3 regions of the Janthinobacterium sp. 1L-D-8-B-C4 genome follow, and region 1 is predicted to be linked to each of the others. Evidence: predicted binding sites of a transcription regulator. Region 1 holds the regulator's gene; each other region holds the start of a gene.

What was found. The regulator sigma-54, encoded in region 1, starts transcription at its own class of promoters, with help from an activator protein. The targets are predictions, from matches to a motif close to TGGCANGNAANCTGCTTT.
Region 2: the regulator sigma-54 is predicted to act here: its motif matches at 2,033-2,050, upstream of AC0Z42_RS20280 (circularly permuted type 2 ATP-grasp protein).
Region 3: the regulator sigma-54 is predicted to act here: its motif matches at 2,650-2,667, upstream of prpB (methylisocitrate lyase).

The regions. Positions count from the first base shown of each region.
Region 1 is NZ_JBXAVX010000016.1:82,353-88,279, reverse strand. It holds gene hprK (HPr(Ser) kinase/phosphatase) at 1-307, shown strand, start outside; gene rapZ (RNase adapter RapZ) at 611-1,474, shown strand; gene hpf (ribosome hibernation-promoting factor, HPF/YfiA family) at 1,556-1,915, opposite strand; gene AC0Z42_RS23890 (RNA polymerase factor sigma-54) at 1,985-3,463, opposite strand; gene lptB (LPS export ABC transporter ATP-binding protein) at 3,468-4,226, opposite strand; gene lptA (lipopolysaccharide transport periplasmic protein LptA) at 4,226-4,804, opposite strand; gene lptC (LPS export ABC transporter periplasmic protein LptC) at 4,823-5,428, opposite strand; gene AC0Z42_RS23870 (KpsF/GutQ family sugar-phosphate isomerase) at 5,482-5,927, opposite strand, start outside.
Region 2 is NZ_JBXAVX010000012.1:139,704-145,630, reverse strand. It holds gene AC0Z42_RS20285 (alpha-E domain-containing protein) at 1-552, opposite strand, end outside; gene AC0Z42_RS20280 (circularly permuted type 2 ATP-grasp protein) at 552-1,994, opposite strand; gene AC0Z42_RS20275 (sensor histidine kinase) at 2,164-3,303, opposite strand; gene AC0Z42_RS20270 (hypothetical protein) at 3,402-4,265, opposite strand; gene AC0Z42_RS20265 (TonB-dependent receptor) at 4,283-5,927, opposite strand, start outside.
Region 3 is NZ_JBXAVX010000001.1:126,604-132,530, forward strand. It holds gene AC0Z42_RS00605 (T6SS effector phospholipase Tle3 domain-containing protein) at 1-686, opposite strand, end outside; gene AC0Z42_RS00610 (MBL fold metallo-hydrolase) at 803-1,660, opposite strand; gene AC0Z42_RS00615 (hypothetical protein) at 1,834-2,076, shown strand; gene AC0Z42_RS00620 (hypothetical protein) at 2,166-2,414, shown strand; gene prpB (methylisocitrate lyase) at 2,719-3,609, shown strand; gene prpC (bifunctional 2-methylcitrate synthase/citrate synthase) at 3,630-4,784, shown strand; gene acnD (Fe/S-dependent 2-methylisocitrate dehydratase AcnD) at 4,796-5,927, shown strand, end outside.

The DNA.
Region 1 (5,927 bases):
GGGCCTGCTCGACATCAAGGCCATCTTTGGCGAAACGGCCGTGCGCCGCAAGATGCGCTTGAAACTGATCGTGCACCTGGTGCGCCGCAACGCACTGGAAGAAGAAGTCGAGCGCCTGCCCTTCCTGTTCCCCACCGAAGACGTGCTGGGCCTGCCGGTGCGCAAGGTCGTCATCCCCGTCGCCGCCGGCCGCAATATCGCCGTGCTGCTTGAAGCAGCGGTGCGCAATACCATCTTGCAGCTGCGCGGGATTGATACGCTGCAGGAATTCATGGAGCGGCAACGACTCGCCATGAGTGGCGATTAATGTTGCCAAGGAGTTCGCCCTTGCAAGGGCGAACCGTTACGCAGGCACGAAGCGGTGCTTCGTGAATTCCCTGCTGCACCAATGACTCGCCATGAGCGGCGATTAATGTTGCCAAGGAGGTCACCCTTGCAAGGGCGAACCGTTACGCAGGCACGAAGCGCTGCTTCGTGAATTCCCTGCTGCACCAACGACTCGCCATGAGTGGCGACTGAGGCCGCGGGCAGCCTCCATATTCAATTGCAATAAAATGTAAAGACGATTGCCGCGGCACGCGCAGGCAGTCTTTATTGTATGATCGCGCCTATGCACATCATTCTACTTACCGGCATTTCCGGCTCCGGCAAATCTGTTGCACTCAAGGTGCTGGAGGATACCGGTTTTTACTGTGTCGACAACCTGCCGCCCGCTTTGTTGCCGAGCCTGGTGCAAACCTTGCTCGACGAAGGCACCAACAGGCTCGGCGTGGCGGTCGATGCACGCAGTGCGGAATCGCTGACTAGCCTGCCGCACAATGTGGCACTGCTGCGTGCGCAGGGGCATGACGTCAAGGTGCTGTTTCTGACCGCCACCACGCATTCCCTGGTGGCGCGCTTTTCGGAAACGCGACGCAGTCATCCTTTGTCGCATGAATTGCTTCCAGGCGAGAATCCGGCCAGCCGCCGCACGCTGATCGAATGCATCTCGGAAGAGCGCGAGCGGCTGTCGGCGATACAGCAACTGGGCCATGTGATCGACACCTCGGAGCTGAGCGCCAACAAGCTGCGTGCCTGGATCAAGGATATCGTCGCCTCCGAACGCGCGCCGCTGACCCTGTTCTTCGAATCGTTCGCCTTCAAGCTGGGCGTGCCGCTGGACGCCGACTTCGTGTTTGACGTGCGGGCCCTGCCCAATCCGTATTACGACCTGGCGCTGCGCCCGCTCGATGGCCGCGACGCGCCGGTGATCGCTTTTCTCGATGCCCAGCCCAGCGCCCTGGAACTGTTTGCCGATATCCGCAATTTCGTGGAAAAGTGGCTGCCGTCGTTCAAGTCCGACAACCGCAGCTATCTGACGGTGGCGCTCGGCTGCACCGGTGGCCAGCACCGTTCGGTATATATGGCGGAACACCTGGCGCAGTATTTTGCCGACCGCGAACGGGTCGTGCTGCGCCACCGCGAGCGTAGCTGAGCCGGAAAAATGGGCGCAAAAAAGGGCGCGAAGTAAACACAGCGCGCCCTTAGTTGATCACAACAATCCGGAGCGGCAGGCCTAGACGGCGGCGGCTTCTTCAGGAGTGTTGTCTGGCAGATGCTTGATCGCCTCTTTACCGTGCCCTTGCACTTTGGTTTTGTACTTCATCACTTGCCGGTCCAGCTTGTCGATCAGGCTGTCGATCGCGGCATACAGGTCTTGCGCCAGGCTTTCCACGTAGACGGTCTTGCCGCTCAGTCGCAGATTCACTTCGGCCTTCTGGCGTTTTTCTTTCTCTTTGAGGTTGTCGACGGTCAGAATCACGGCGATATCGATAACGTGATCGAAATGGCGTTTCACGCGCTCCAGTTTGGTTTGTACGTATTCACGGATGGCTGGTGTCACTTCGAGATGATGTCCGCTGATGGTGAGATTCATACACACTCCTAAAGATGATCGGGTTCGTGCGGTGGCCATCGTTCCGGCCCGCAGAGGAACCGAAAAAAACTACAAAGACTTACGCAGACTCACTGGCGGAATTTTCAACGCTTCCCGGTATTTGGCAACAGTACGTCGCGCAATCACCATGCCTTGTTCCCCCAGCATGTCCGCAATCTTACTGTCGGATAAAGGATTTTTAGGGTTCTCTGCTCCTGTCAATTGCACGATCAAGGCACGTATCGCCGTCGATGACGCCTCCCCTCCTGCTTCGGTGGCGACGTGGCTGCCAAAGAAATACTTCAACTCAAACATTCCATGCGGGGTCAGCATGTACTTTTGGGTTGTTACCCGCGAGATAGTACTCTCGTGTAAACCCAGTGTATCAGCTATTTCGCGAAGCACAAGTGGCCGCATGGCAACTGCGCCATGCGAGAAAAAATCCTTTTGCCGTTCCACTATCGCCTGCGCCACGCGCAGGATGGTGTCGAAGCGCTGGCGCATGTTCTTGATCAGCCACTTGGCTTCCTGCAACTGCGCGCCCATGCCGCCCTCGCCCTTGCCTTGCTTGAGCAGGTTGGCGTACATGGCGTTCACGCGCAGGCGCGGCATCACGTCATTGTTGAGCGACACCTGCCAGCCATTGCGGGCCCGCTTGACCACCACGTCCGGCACCACGTAATCGGACACGTCGGACGCAAACACGGCGCCCGGGTGCGGGTTGCACAAGCGAATCACGGTCTGCGCTTCGCGCAAGTCTTCATCGTCGCAATCGAGGGCTTTTTTCAGCTTGTTGAAGTCGCGCTGGGCAAACCAGGCCAGGTGTTTTTCAACGATGGTCAAGGCCATGCGGCGCGTCACCAGCGCCACCTGCGGCAGGCGTTTGATCTGCAGCGCCAGGCATTCGGACGCATTGCGCGCACCCACGCCGGGCGGATCGAAACTTTGCAGCAGCGACAAGGCGGTGCGCAGTTCGTCGGCGTCGACTTCCAGTTCCTCGGGCAGGCGCGCCAGGATATCGTCAAGCGATTCCTCCAGGTAGCCATTGTCGTCGAGCGCATCGATGATCAGTTCGACCAGCGCGCGGTCGCGCAGTTCCAGCACGGTCACGCGCATCTGCTCCATCAGGTGTTCGCGCAAGGTGCAATGATGGGCTTCCAGTTGCGGGCGGGAATCCTCATCGTCGGGCGCCTTGCCGCGGCTGGCCTCGTTCCAGTCGCTGTCGCCGCCTTCGGGCGCGGCCGTGCTCTCGCCGCCTTCACCATCGAACGTTTCCGCTTCGGCCGCCGGCGCCGGCGCTTCCTGGCCAGGCGGCGCAGGCGGCGCTTCGCCTGGCGCAGCAGTCGAACTCAGGGCACCATCGGACAGCAGGCGCAAGGAACGGTCGAGCGGATCGTCGAGACGCTCCAGCAAGGGATTATCGGTCAGCAATTGCTCCAGCTCCTGGTGCAATTCCAGCGTGGACAATTGCAACAGGCGTATCGATTGCTGTAATTGCGGCGTCAGTGCCAGGTGCTGCGAGGTGCGCAGCTGCAGTGATTGTTTCATCGGCTTACATGCGGAAATGTTCGCCCAGATACACGCGGCGCACCGACTCGTTGGCGATGATGTCGTCGGGCCGGCCTGATGCCAGCACCGAGCCCTGGTTGATGATGTAGGCTCGGTCGCAGATGCCCAGCGTTTCGCGCACGTTGTGGTCGGTGATCAGCACGCCGATATTGCGTTCTTTCAAAAACCGCACGATGCGCTGGATTTCGATCACGGCGATCGGATCGACGCCGGCGAACGGCTCGTCGAGCAGCACGAAACGCGGGTCGGTGGCCAGCGCGCGCGCGATTTCCACGCGGCGCCGTTCGCCGCCCGACAGCGACAGCGCCTGGTTTTCGCGCAGCTTTTCAATCTGCAAGTCGGCCAGCAATTTGTCGAGGCGCTCCTCGATCTCGGCCTTTTTCAAAGGGCGGCCGTCGACGGTCTGGATTTCCAGCACGGCGCGGATATTGTCTTCCACCGTCAGCTTGCGAAACACCGACGCTTCCTGCGGCAGGTAGGACAGGCCCATCTGCGCGCGGCGGTGGATCGGCAGGCTGGAAATATCGACGCCGCTGATATCGATGGTGCCGCCGTCGGATGGCACCAGGCCGACGATCATGTAGAACGAGGTGGTCTTGCCGGCGCCGTTCGGACCCAGCAGGCCCACCACTTCGCCGCATTCGACCTGCAGCGACACATCATGCACGACCTGCCGCTTGCCATAGGTTTTCTGCAGTCCCCGCACGATCAGGGTGCTGCCGCAACGTTCATTCTTGTTCATTATTTTTTCCCTGGCGCGGGCGCGGCGGGCGTTTTGTCTGCCGCCGGTTTGTTCTTCGGCTGGATCACCATGCGCACGCTGCCGGCGCCGGGGGCGCTGGTGCCGCTGTCGCTGTTTTCCATATTGAATAATTCATTGCGGCTGTCATACGAAATGAAGGCGCCATTGGCCACGTCGGTCGGCTTGGTGCCTTGCAGGCGCGTCAGCTTGGCCCTGGAAAACAGTTTCACGACTTCGGTCTTGTTGTTGTATTCCACCCGTTCCGCTTCGCCTTCGACCCACAGGTCGCCTTCGCCGTCGCGCTTCTGGCGGAAAGTGGCCAGCTTGCCCGCTTCGCCCCAGAAGGTGATGAACTGGTAGCCCTGCGGATCTTCCGTGATCAGGGCGCGCCCCGCCTTCATGGTCAGCGTGCCTTTCACCAGCACCACGTCGCCGGTCAGGGTGCGGGTCTGCTTGATGTCGTCGACCTGGCCGCGCTGGGCGGTGATGACGGCTTCTTTTTCGGAATCGGCCTTTTCGGCATGGGCAGCGCCCATCACGGCCAGGGAAAACAGGCTGAGCAGCAAGATTTTTTTCATTTGATAGTGTCCTTTTATTTATTTGGCCGGCACGGCTTTGCGCGGCGGAATCACGATGCGCACCGAGCTCGGCACTTCCACCACGCTGGAGGCATTATTGGCCTTCAGGCCCACGCCGGTCACATGCGAACGCCCCGACAGCAGGTCGACCGGCACGGCCGACTCCATCCGCTCTTCATCGGGGAAAATCGTCAGCGCCTCGGTTTTCAGCGTCATGTTCTGCGTTGTCGGACTGGCCACGCGGTCGATCACGACCTTGCGCGACAGTTGCAAACGCGTATTGCCCTGGTCGATATGCGCCAGTTCGGCCGTCATGTTCAAGGGCGGCACGCCCGGGCTGATCTTGCGCACGAAAGGCTGGTCGATATCGGAAGAGTCATCGGCCGGGTAATGCGTGAGCTTGGCGCCGGAAACGATATAGCTGGGCTTGCCCTGCAAGTCCATGCGCACCAGGCTGAAATTGGTGACGAAATAATCGGGCTCGTCCAATTTTTTGCCGGCACTGACGTCCTGGCTGCTCTTGTTCATCACTTCGAGCAGCCAGAAGCTGCCGAACGCCACCGCAACGGCGCCCAGCACGGTAAAAATCATGCGCCAGCGATGGGCGCCTTCTGGCTTACGCATAGTGTTTCACTCTCAAAAAAAACGTCCGCCGCCCACAGGCAGCACAGCGGGCATCAGATGACCTTGGCCTGCGTCAGGTCATGAATATGCAAGGCGCCGACCAGTTTGCCGTCAAGGTCGACCACCAGCATCTGGTTGATGCGGTGCTGTTCCATCACGGCCACCGCGTCGACGGCCAGGCGTTCGGGCGCGATGCTGCGCGGCTGGGCATGCATCACGTCGCGGATCGCCACTTGCGTGAAATCCTGCACGCGCTCGAACATGCGGCGCAAGTCGCCATCGGTAAATACGCCCACCGGGCGATCTTCGGCATCGACCACGGCCGTCATGCCCATGCCCTTTTTCGTCATTTCTTCGAGCGCCTGCAGCAGCGAGGCGTCCGCCGGCACTTTCGGCACCCGCTCGCCGCTGCGCATCACGTCATGCACATGCGTGAGCAGGCGGCGGCCCAGGGCGCCACCGGGATGCGAACGGGCAAAGTCTTCTTCCTTGAAGCCGC
Region 2 (5,927 bases), on a different contig from region 1:
GCCATGGAACTTCACGTCCAGGATGCGCGCCGTATTGTCGGCCCGCTCCAGGAAGGTGCCCAAGCGAATGAAGTGAATCGCTTCATCTTTCAGCATGGTGCCCAAGGTCACGCCGCGCGACAGGTGCGAGCGGTATTTGACCCACTCGAAAAAAGCGCTCGGGTCGGTTTCCAGCAGATTGCTCTTCAGGCGTTTCTGCAGGTCGAGCCAGGTGGCGTTCTGGGTTTCCCACACTTCGGTGGTCAATGTGCCGCGCACGGCGCGCGCGTTTTCACGCGCGCCCGTCAGGCAGGCGATGATCGAGGACGGGTTGTTCGGGTCGCGCACCATGAAGTCGAGCACGTCGCGCGTATGGAAGCGGCCGTACTTGGCATCGTAGGCGCTTTGCAGCTCGGAAATACCGAGTGTGGCGCGCCAGCCTTGCTCGGCGTCTTCCTGCGATTGCGGCAGCATCGAAGTCTGCATGTTGACGTCGAGCATGCGGGCCGTGTTTTCGGCGCGTTCGGTGTAGCGGGCCATCCAGAACAGGTGATCGGCGGTGCGGCTCAGCATTATTTGTCTCCAGCGAAAGATTTTTCCAGTACCCAGGTATCCTTGGTACCGCCCCCTTGCGAGGAGTTGACCACCAGCGAACCTTCGCCCAGCGCGACGCGGGTCAGGCCGCCCGGCACCATCGAGATGGTCTTGCCCGACAACACGAAGGGGCGCAAATCGATATGGCGCGGCGCAATGCCGGACTCCACATAGGTAGGGCAGGCCGACAGGGCCAGGGTGGGCTGGGCGATATAGCCGCTGGGGTTGGCCAGCAGGCGCTGGCGGAAATCCTCGATCTGCGCGGTGGTGGAAGCGGGCCCGACCAGCATGCCGTAGCCGCCGGCGCCATGCACTTCCTTGACCACCAGCTTGGGCAGGTTGGCCAGCACGTAGGAGAGGTCGGCCGATTTGCGGCACTGGTAGGTTGGCACGTTATTGAGGATCGGTTCTTCCGACAGGTAGAACTTGATCATGTCGGGCACGAACGGGTAGATCGACTTGTCGTCGGCCACGCCGGTGCCGATCGCATTGGCCAGCGTTACGCGGCCGGCACGGTAGACCGACAGCAGGCCCGGCACGCCCAGGGACGAGTCGGAACGGAAGGCCAGCGGATCGAGGAAATCGTCGTCGACGCGGCGGTAGATCACGTCGACCCGTTTCGGCCCGCGCGTGGTGCGCATGTAGACCGAATTGTCGTTGACGAACAGGTCCTTGCCTTCAACCAGTTCCACGCCCATCTGCTGGGCCAGGAAGGCATGCTCGAAATAGGCCGAGTTGTACATGCCCGGCGTCATTACCACCACGGTCGGGTCATCGACGCCCATCGGCGCCACCGAACGCAGGTTGTCGAGCAGCATGTCGGGATAGTGATCGACCGGTGCCACGCGGTTGCGCGCAAACAGCTCGGGGAACAGCCGCATCATCATCTTGCGGTCTTCCAGCATGTAGGACACGCCGGAAGGCACGCGCAGATTGTCTTCCAGCACATAGAATTCGCCCTGGCCGGCGCGCACGATATCGACCCCGGCGATATGGGCATAGATGTCAGAGGCGACCGAGATGCCCTGCATTTCCGGACGGTATTGCGCATTCTTGTAGATCTGCTCGGCAGGAACGATGCCGGCCTTGATGATGTTCTGATCGTGATAGATATCATGAATGAACATGTTCAGGGCCTTGACCCGCTGCACCAGGCCGGTTTGCATCTGTGCCCATTCATCGGCGGGAATAATCCGGGGAATCGTGTCGAACGGAATCAGGCGTTCCGTGCCGGCATCGTCGCCATACACGGCAAAGGTGATGCCCACGCGGCGGAACGTCAGGTCGGCCTCGGCCCGCTTGCGGGCGATGGTCTCTGGCGATTGCTGCTCCAGCCATTGATGGAATTCACGATAATGGTCACGCACCTGGCTTTCCGTGCCCAATCCATCCGCCGTCATTTCATTGAAAAAGTTCGCCATATTATGTTTTCCCCCTAGAGCCTGGTTGTAACAATACCTCAGCACGAAGCGTGCCAGAGATAATATGACAAAAAAGATCATTATCAATGCACCGTTGTGTGCACTGCACCGCATTAGTGCGCCGGCAATGGCAAGACGGGCGGAATTGGGGCTGCCGGCGCGCTGGCGTTCAGCCGGCCGGCTGGACGTAGGGGCGGCAATCGATGGGCAGGTCAAGGATGAAACTGGTGCCGGTGGCCGGCAAACTGTCGACGGCCACGCTGCCGCCGTGGCTTTCGGCGACGTTCTGCACATACGGCAGGCCGATGCCCCAGCCCGGTGCGGTGGTATGGTTGTCGCGCCGCAGGTAATCAAAGATGCGGGCCATCTCCTGCTCGGCAATGACCGGGCCGCTGTTGTGCACGTTGACACGCACCCGGTCATGCTCATGCTCCACGCGCACCTCGACGACGCCGTCGTTGCCATACTTGACGGCATTGCCCAGCAGGTTTTCCAGCACGCGGCGCAGCGAGTTTTCGCACCACCAGCCCGTGACGCCATCGCCGGCGATCTGGCACTTGCCCGGATATTGCAAATTGACCTGGTCGCAGACCGAACTGGCCAGCGGCAGCATGTCGAACTGCGTCAGTGCCAGTGGCAATTTCTGGCCCCGGTGATAGCTGAGCGTATCGAGCAGTTCCTCGATCATGGTATCGAGCCGCTTGCTGTAGTTGACAATACGCTGGCTCAGCTCGGATACTTTTTCGGGTTCCAGCCGGGCCTGGCGCTGCAGCAGCTGTGCGCTGACCAGGATGACGGACAGCGGATTGCGCATGTCGTGCGACAGGCCGGCGGCGATGCGACGCTGGAAGCTTTCGTGCATGGCAGTGAATTCGCGGATCGAGTCGCGCACGGCGATATCGATCGAGGCATGCAGGATGAGCCAGTCGCGCCGCCTCAGTGGCAAGCCCGCCGCCAGCGCCGCCTCGGCAAAGCAGTCGCGGAAGATCTGGTATTCCTGGATCACCTGTTCCGGGCCGTAGCTGGTCATGCGCGCCCGTTCGTTGCCATGCACGGCGGGCATATTGCTGTTGCTGGCGGCCGTATCGCGCGGATGCTCGTGTGACAGCGCCTCGGCCAGATGGTCGAAGAATGCCGGCATGGTATTGATCAGTATCGGCGGCAGCAACTGCGCCGCGCCGCGCACGCTGGCGCGGACGCGATGCTCCCAGTCATGCAGCACGGCTTCGCGCAAGTCGACAATGCGCTGCGTGCGCAAGCGCAGGCGCGGACGCGCCGCAAGGGTGAGGTGATTGTGTGCAAGTGACAAGCTGGCTCCGCTAAACAGGCTGCACGCAGCGGTGCAGTCCGATGCGCGGCCTTCCAGTATCCTGCAAATGCACGGCCTTATTGCCGTGCTGGCGAACTTTATTGCTGCTCCATGATATTGATCAAATGTGCGATCGATTCTGACCAGGCGGTCAGCGAAAAGTTCTGTGGATCGTCGTGGCCGTTGACATAGCCCGTATCGAGCACGGCGTGAAAAGCGGGGATCAGCCAGCTGCCCTTGCGTACGCTGGCCGTGATGTACAGCAGGGCCAGCCGTTCGTACTGGGCCGGCGTAAAACCCGGATCGGGCGCCACGCCGTCATTGCCACGCCCGCCGGCCGGATCGGACTTGCGCGGCTGCACCAGTTCCACGTGCAGGAACAGCCCGGCCAGCGAGGGCTTGTCTTTCTCCAGCTTGCTGGCGAAATTGGCGATGTCAAAACCATGCACCGTGACTGAAGCACCCAGGCGGTTGACATACACATGGCCTTTCGGCCCTGCGCCTCTGGCCGGGTTGTGCGCGGTAAAATCATTGAAATCCCAGTCGCGCGTATCGATGGCGGCGGGAATCGCGTCATTCAAAAAATTCGGATAACTGGTGTCGTGGATCACGAAATAGCGCGCCACGGGCGAGGCCAGCCGGCCTTGCGCGCGCGACAGCGGTGCATCGAGCGCGCCACCGAGGTCGCTTTCAGCTATTTGCTGCTGCGCCAGGTAAGCTTGCAGCGCGCTGCGGTGGAGGGTGATATTTTCGCCGACATGGCGCTCGAGAAAGGCGGGCAGGGCGCCCGCCGGCCCGATGCGCGCATACATGCTGACGGGGCGCAGCAGGCAGGCCGCCTGCGCGCGGGGATTGCCCTGGAAACCGCTTTTCCAGGCGGCCCAAGGGCAAGCCGCCGGTGGCGCGGCGGCAGCGGGCAGCGATAACAGCAGGGAGAGAAACAATAATGGGCGCAGTGTCATGCGCCCATTATTGCCGATCAGAACGCGACAGTGGCGGAAACCACCACCGTGCGCGGTGCGGCCAGCACCAGGCTGCCGGCGCCGAACGACGACACCGCCGAAGCCCAGTAGTTGCGGTCGGCAACGTTATCCACGCGCGCACGCAAGGTCAGGTCGCGGCCAGCCACCTGTGTCAGGTAGCGCGCGCCGAGGTCCAGGCGGGTCCACGACGGCAGTTGCTTGGTATTGGCCAGGTCCGCGTATTGCGTCGAGGTGTAGACGGCGCGCGCGTTCAGGCTCAGCCCTGGCGCACCTGGCACGTCCCATTCGCCGCCCAGGCTGAGCTGGGTTTTCGGCGCGCCGATGGCCTGGTTGCCCTGGTTGATGCCGCCGTCGGTCTTGCGCAGGTCCGTGTCGAGCCAGGTCAGGCCGCCGAGCAGGCGCACGCCGGTCATCGGCGTGCCGAAGACCGACAATTCCAGGCCCTGGTTGCGTTGTTTGCCGGACAGGTCGGCGCGCGTGCCGGCGATCACCAGCGATGGCTTGTCGGTCGAGAACAGCGCTGCGCTCATGCCCAGCTTGCCGCCGTCGTACTTGACGCCGATTTCCTTCTGCTTCGATTTGTATGGGTCAAACACTTCGCCCAGATTGGTGACCGGCGTCGATTGCGGGCCGTAAGTGCCACTCGCAACCGGTCCCTTGACCAGTGCTTCGATGTAATTGGCGTACAGCGAGACGTTCTGGCTGGCCTTGAAGACAATGCCGGCCACCGGCGTGGTGGCGCTCTGGTCATAGCTGGAATACTGCGCCGCCGTACCGTAGGCATAGGCCGCATCCTTGATCTGCTGGTAACGCACGCCGACGGTCAGCAGCAGGCGCTCGTCAAGGAAGGCCATGGTATCGGCCAGCGCGTAGCTGCTGAGAATGGTTTTTTGCGTCAGGCGCGGATCACTCATCACGCCACCCGAATTGGCTGGCAGTGTCACGGGACGGAGGGCATCGACCGGACGATAGATATTCGTCTGGAAGCCGGAATAATCGCTGATCGCGTAGGCGTTCTTCGCCTCGTTCCAGTGACCGGACCAGCTCGCCACCAGCGTATGCTTGACGGCGCCCGTATTGACCTTGCCGCGAATGCCCAGTTCGCCAGTGCGGATTTCCTGCTTGCGCGCATTGTCGAAGCGGTAGGCGCTGGCATCGCCATTGACATTGCTCAGCGATGGCTCGGCCAGGCTGTTCGATTCGCGCGTATTGCGTCCGCCAAACGCCGCCCAGGCCACCACATCTTTCGCTACGTCATATTCGGCGCGCGCGGTGCCGAACACGTCGCGTTCCTTGGAGAAACTCCATGGCTGGGCAAAGTTGCGCGAGGCGTCGGGCGCCGATGGCAACACCGCCACATTGGCGGTGCCGACCGACGGGCGCGGCGCGTCGAGGTTGAAATTCTGGTAGCCGGCATCGGCCGACAGGCGGAAACCGCGGCCGCGATAGTCGAGGCCGACGGCAAACATGCCGACGTCGTGGTCTTCATGCTTGATGCCGGTCTCGCCCTGGCGCTTGGCGGCATTGACACGCACGCCGAACTCCTGCTGTTCGCCGAAGCGGCGCGCCACGTCGATGGCGGCGTAGGTGTGGCCGCCCGTTTCCACGCCGACCGTCACTTCCGTCAGCGGCGCATTGCCG
Region 3 (5,927 bases), on a different contig from region 1:
CCCTGGCTATGGCAGACGATGGTAACGGGTACATCTTTCTGGCAGGCGCGGATCGATTGCACCAGCCGCGCCAGGCGCCAGGCGGCGAACACGAAATAGGGACGTGGCGGACAGGCATACACTTGCCGGTCATTGGTCGGGTTCAAATGCTGGATATGCATCCACAAGAACAGTTCTTCCGACAGGCCCTGGCTCCACAGGTCGGGCAGGGCGCTGCAGCCGTTGGCGAACGGCCCGCCGCCCCAGTAGTTCTTTTCGTTCAGGTAGATGCCGTCGCCAAACTCCTGCAGTTCCGCGCTGCTGGCCTTATAGCCCCAGCGGAAACGGATCACGGGCGAATTGGCATCATCTGCGTGCAAGAAGGTGCTGGCGCTGCGCTTTGGATTGAGAAAGCCATCGTCGCTCAATTCGCGCTGGTAGCGCGCCGGTTTCATTTGCCCGCCGGCCGGGCCCGGTATCGCCATGTCTTCGTCGCGGCGTTTCAGGCGCTGGTTCAAGCCTTCGCACAAGCCCGCTTCAGCCTGCTCATACCATTCGCCATCGGAGTTGACGCCGTGCACGAAGATGATAATGCCGGGCCGCTGCAAACGCTGGACTATCCTGAGATCGCTATGGCTGAACAGCGCATGGCCTTCACCTTCACCGAGCAGTATGCAATCGGCATCAAGCTTGTACTCATTCCACATGCGGGCGCTCCGTCGGTGATCAGCGATCAGGAAAATTGCGCCAAGGCAAGCCCGGGCAATCTGCACTCTAGGTGGATATGCCGGGACAGGATTTGCGGGGGATCAAGGAAGGATAGTTACAGCGCGTCCAGCGGTATTTTCAGATAACGCACGCCATTCTCTTCCGGCTCGGGCAGCTTGCCCGCGTTGATATTGACTTGGATCGCAGGCAGTATCAGGGTCGGCATCTCCAGAGTGGCGTCGCGGCCGGTGCGCAGGGCCACGAATTGCGCTTCCGTGACGCCGTCGTGCAGGTGGATATTGCAGGCGCGCTGGGCGGCCACCGTGGTTTCCCAGCGCGCCTCGCGCCCGGCGGGCGGGTAGTCGTGGCACATGAAGAGGCGGGTTGCCGGCGGCAGCGACAGCAGGCGCTGGGCCGAGCGGTACAGCAGGGCGGCCGAACCGCCGGGAAAGTCGCAGCGCGCCGAGCCCACGTCGGGCATGAACAGGGTGTCGCCGACAAACACCGCGTCGCCGATCTGGTAGGCCAGGTCGGCCGGCGTGTGGCCCGGCACGTGCAGCGCGCGCACTTCGAGCGCGCCGATATGAAATACCTGGTCCGGCGCGAACAGCTGGTCGAATTGCGAACCGTCGGCCGTTGCACCGTGCTGGTGATAGATATCGGCAAACGCCTGCTGCACCGCCTGGATGGCGGCGCCGATGGCCACTTCGCCGCCCAGTTGCCGCTGCAAATAAGGCGCGGCCGACAGGTGGTCGGCGTGGGCGTGGGTTTCCAGCAGCCAGCGGCACGTCAACTTGTGTTCGCGCACAAAGGCGATCACCTTGTCGGCCGAGGTAGTCGCCGTGCGGCCCGCTTTCGGATCGTAGTCGAGCACGGAATCGATGATGGCGCAGGCGCCGCCTTCGCCTTCGTACACCACATAGGTGACGGTGGCGGTGGCGGTATCGAAGAAGGCTTGTATATGGGGCATCATCATGTTGGCGTAGAGCGGGCAGGGAAGGCCATTATATCGCCGCACTGGTTCAAAAAATATCTCGGATCATGATTTGATATGTAAAAAACGCATATCGACAGCGGCCAGCCGGTGCAAGGTGTGTGCCTCGCCACACGCTTCGTGCTAATCTCGTTGCCACAAGGAGGAAGTCCATGAACGATACCACTGCACGTAGCGAACAGTACCGCGGTTTCACGATCTCCGTGACGCCGCAAAAGGACAATGACGACCTGTGGGACTTCACCTACCACCTGCAGCGCGAAGCCGGCGCCGAAGGCGAAGCCAAGGACATCGAACGCAGCCGCACCCTGGGTGGCTACGCCACGCCCGAGACTGCCCGCGTGGCCGGCCTGGAAGTGGCCAAGACCGAAGTGGACAATCTGCTGCGTCCCTGACCGCCCGATTTGATCCACCGTAAATCGTTTGCCTTGAATGCACGGCGCTTCATGCTACGATTTCTTTTATTGCGCAAGGAGGCACCCCCATGAACAGCAGTTCCAAGATTCACTACAAAGGCTGGGAAATCGTTCCCCTGGCCGTGCCGACCAGCGATGGCAAATGGTCGGCCAGTTGCGATATCGAACGCGCCACGCCGGAAGGCCTGGAAGTGTTCGAAGGCTCGACCATGCAATTCGTGCGTGACGATGAAGACGGCGCGATTGCCGCCGCCTGCGAAGAAGCGGTGCGCCAGATCGACAATATTATCGCCAATCCGCTGGTGCGCCTCGCCTGAGGCCAGCCACGCATCGCTTTGCCGCGCAGCTGGCGTCCACCAGCTGCCTTTCACCATGTTGCATCCGTGTTTCATAAAATGTTTCATTTTGAGAATTTGAAACAAATATGAAACAGGTCGTCGTTCCTCAGTAGCACTTCCTGTTTCATTCATCCGCTCGCCATACCCCACAAGACGCCGCGATACGGTCGTTTCCCCTCTGGTGTGGGCCATCTGCAACGCTAAAACGGTCGCCTGGCACGGCATTTGCAATACCCATGTTCATAGCAGGTCCATGAAACATTCGAACCCATAAGGTGAACACATGAGTCTTTACTCCGCAGGTGCCGCATTCCGCAAGGCCGTCCAGGAAGAATCCCCGTTGCAAGTGGTCGGCGCCATCAATGCCAACCACGCCTTGCTGGCCAAACGCGCCGGCTTCAAGGCCATCTACCTGTCCGGTGGCGGCGTCGCGGCCGGCTCGCTGGGCCTGCCCGACCTGGGCATTTCCAACCTCGACGACGTACTGACCGATATCCGCCGCATTACCGACGTGTGCGACCTGCCGCTGCTGGTTGACGCCGATACCGGCTTCGGTTCGTCCGCCTTCAATGTGGCGCGCACGGTCAAGTCGATGATCAAGGCCGGCGCTGGCGCGCTGCATATTGAAGACCAGGTCGGCGCCAAGCGTTGTGGCCATCGTCCGGGCAAGGAAATCGTCAGCAAGGAAGAAATGGTCGACCGCATCAAGGCCGCCGTCGATGCGCGCACCGATCCGAACTTTGTCATCATGGCGCGCACCGATGCGCTGGCCGTCGATGGCCTGGAAGCGGCGCTGGAACGCGCGGTCGCCTGCGTCGAAGCGGGCGCCGACATGATCTTCCCGGAAGCGATCACGGACCTGGCGATGTACACCACGTTTGCCAGGGCCGTAAAGGTTCCGGTGCTGGCCAATATCACCGAGTTCGGCGCCACGCCCTTGTTCACGGTCGACGAATTGCGCAGCGCCGAAGTGGGCCTGGTGCTGTACCCGCTGTCCGCTTTCCGCGCCATGAACAAGGCGGCCGAAAACGTCTACACGGCGCTGCGCCGCGACGGCACGCAACAGAACGTATTGGACACCATGCAGACGCGCATGGAACTGTATGAATCGATCAATTACCACGACTTCGAACAAAAGCTGGACGCACTCTTTGCTGCGCAAAAAACCAAATAAATATCATTCCGGAGAAGACAATGACCGCACCACAAGCCACCACCTTCAAGCCTAAAAAATCCGTTGCCCTGTCCGGCGTCACCGCCGGCAATACCGCCCTGTGCTCGGTCGGAAAGACCGGCAACGATCTGCACTACCGCGGCTATGACATCCTGGACGTGGCCGACAGCTGCGAGTTCGAAGAAATCGCCTTCCTGCTGGTGCACGGCAAGCTGCCCACCACGGCCGAACTGAAAGGCTACAAGGCCAAGCTGAAGTCCCTGCGCGGCTTGCCGTCGGCCGTGAAAGCGGCACTGGAAGCGCTGCCGGCCGCCGCCCATCCGATGGACGTGATGCGCACCGGCGTGTCGGTACTGGGCTGCACCCTGCCTGAAAAAGACGACCATAACGCACCGGGCGCGCGCGATATCGCCGACCGCCTGATGGCCTCGTTCGGCTCGATGCTGCTGTACTGGTACCACTACAGCCATAACGGCAAGCGCATCGAAGTGGAAACCGACGACGATTCGATCGGCGGCCATTTCCTGCACCTGCTGCACGGCGAAAAACCGTCGGCGTCGTGGGAAAAAGCCATGCACACCTCCTTGATCCTGTACGCGGAACACGAGTTCAACGCCTCGACCTTCACCAGCCGCGTGATCGCCGGCACGGGCTCGGACATTCACTCGGCCATCACCGGCGCCATCGGCGCGCTGCGCGGCCCGAAACACGGCGGCGCCAATGAAGTGGCGCTCGATATTCAAAAGCGCTACGACACGCCTGACGAAGCCGAAGCGGATATCCGCGAGCGCGTCGCCAACAAGGAAGTGGTGATCGGCTTCGGCCACCCGGTCTACACGATCTCCGACCCGCGCAACGTGGTCATCAAGGAAGTGGCGCGCACCCTGTCGCAGGAAGCCGGTTCGACCAAGATGTTCGATATCGCCGAGCGCCTTGAATCGGTGATGTGGGAGATCAAGAACATGTTCCCTAACCTGGACTGGTTCTCGGCCGTGTCGTACCACATGATGGGCGTGCCGACGGCGATGTTTACGCCGCTGTTCGTTATTTCGCGCACCTCGGGCTGGGCGGCCCATATCATCGAACAGCGCATCGACAACAAGATCATCCGCCCGAGCGCCAATTACGTGGGCCCGGAAGACCTTGAATTCGTGCCGCTCAAGGACCGTACATAATGAGCACCCCCATGAATCACTTGTTCCGCAAACCGTTGCCGGGAACAGTGCTGGACTTTTTCGACACGCGCGCCGCCGTCGACGCGATTCAATCCGGCGCCTACGCCACCTTGCCGTACACCTCGCGCGTGCTGGCCGAAAACCTGGTGCGCCGCTGCGACCCGGAGACGTTGAACGCTTCGCTGCGCCAGTTTATCGAACGCCGCCGCGACCTGGACTTTCCGTGGTTCCCGGCGCGCGTGGTCTGCCACGACATCCTGGGCCAGACCGCGCTGGTCGACCTGGCCGGCCTGCGCGACGCCATCGCCGCCCAGGGCGGCGACCCGGCGCTGGTCAATCCTGTCGTACCCACCCAGCTGGTGGTCGACCATTCGCTGGCGGTCGAATGCGGCGGTTTCGATCCGGACGCCTTTGCCAAGAACCGCGCGATCGAAGACCGCCGCAACGAAGACCGTTTCGACTTCATCGACTGGACCAAGAAAGCGTTTAAAAACGTCGACGTGATCCCGCCCGGTAACGGCATCCTGCACCAGATCAACCTGGAACGCATGTCGCCGGTGATCCAGGTGCAGGACGGCGTAGCTTACCCGGACACCCTGGTCGGCACCGATTCGCATACGCCGATGGTCGATGCCCTGGGCGTGATCGCCATCGGCGTGGGCGGCCTGGAAGCGGAAAGCGTGATGCTGGGCCGCGCCTCGTGGATGCGCTTGCCCGACATTATCGGCGTCAATCTGACCGGCAAACCGCAGCCGGGCATCACCGCCACCGACACCGTGCTGGCGCTGACGGAGTTCCTGCGCAAGCAGAAGGTGGTGTCGTCGTATCTGGAATTCTACGGCGAAGGCGCTGCCCACCTGACCCTGGGCGACCGCGCGACCATTTCGAACATGGCGCCGGAATTTGGCGCCACCGCCGCCATGTTCTATATCGACCAGCAGACCATCAAATACCTGAAGCTGACCGGCCGCGAAGACGCGCAGGTGGCGCTGGTGGAAACCTATGCGAAAGAAACCGGCCTGTGGGCCGACAGCCTGGTCGATGCGCAATACGAGCGCGTGTTGAGTTTCGACCTGTCGTCGGTGGTGCGCAATATCGCCGGCCCGTCGAATCCGCACAGCCGCGTGCCGACCTCGGAGCTGG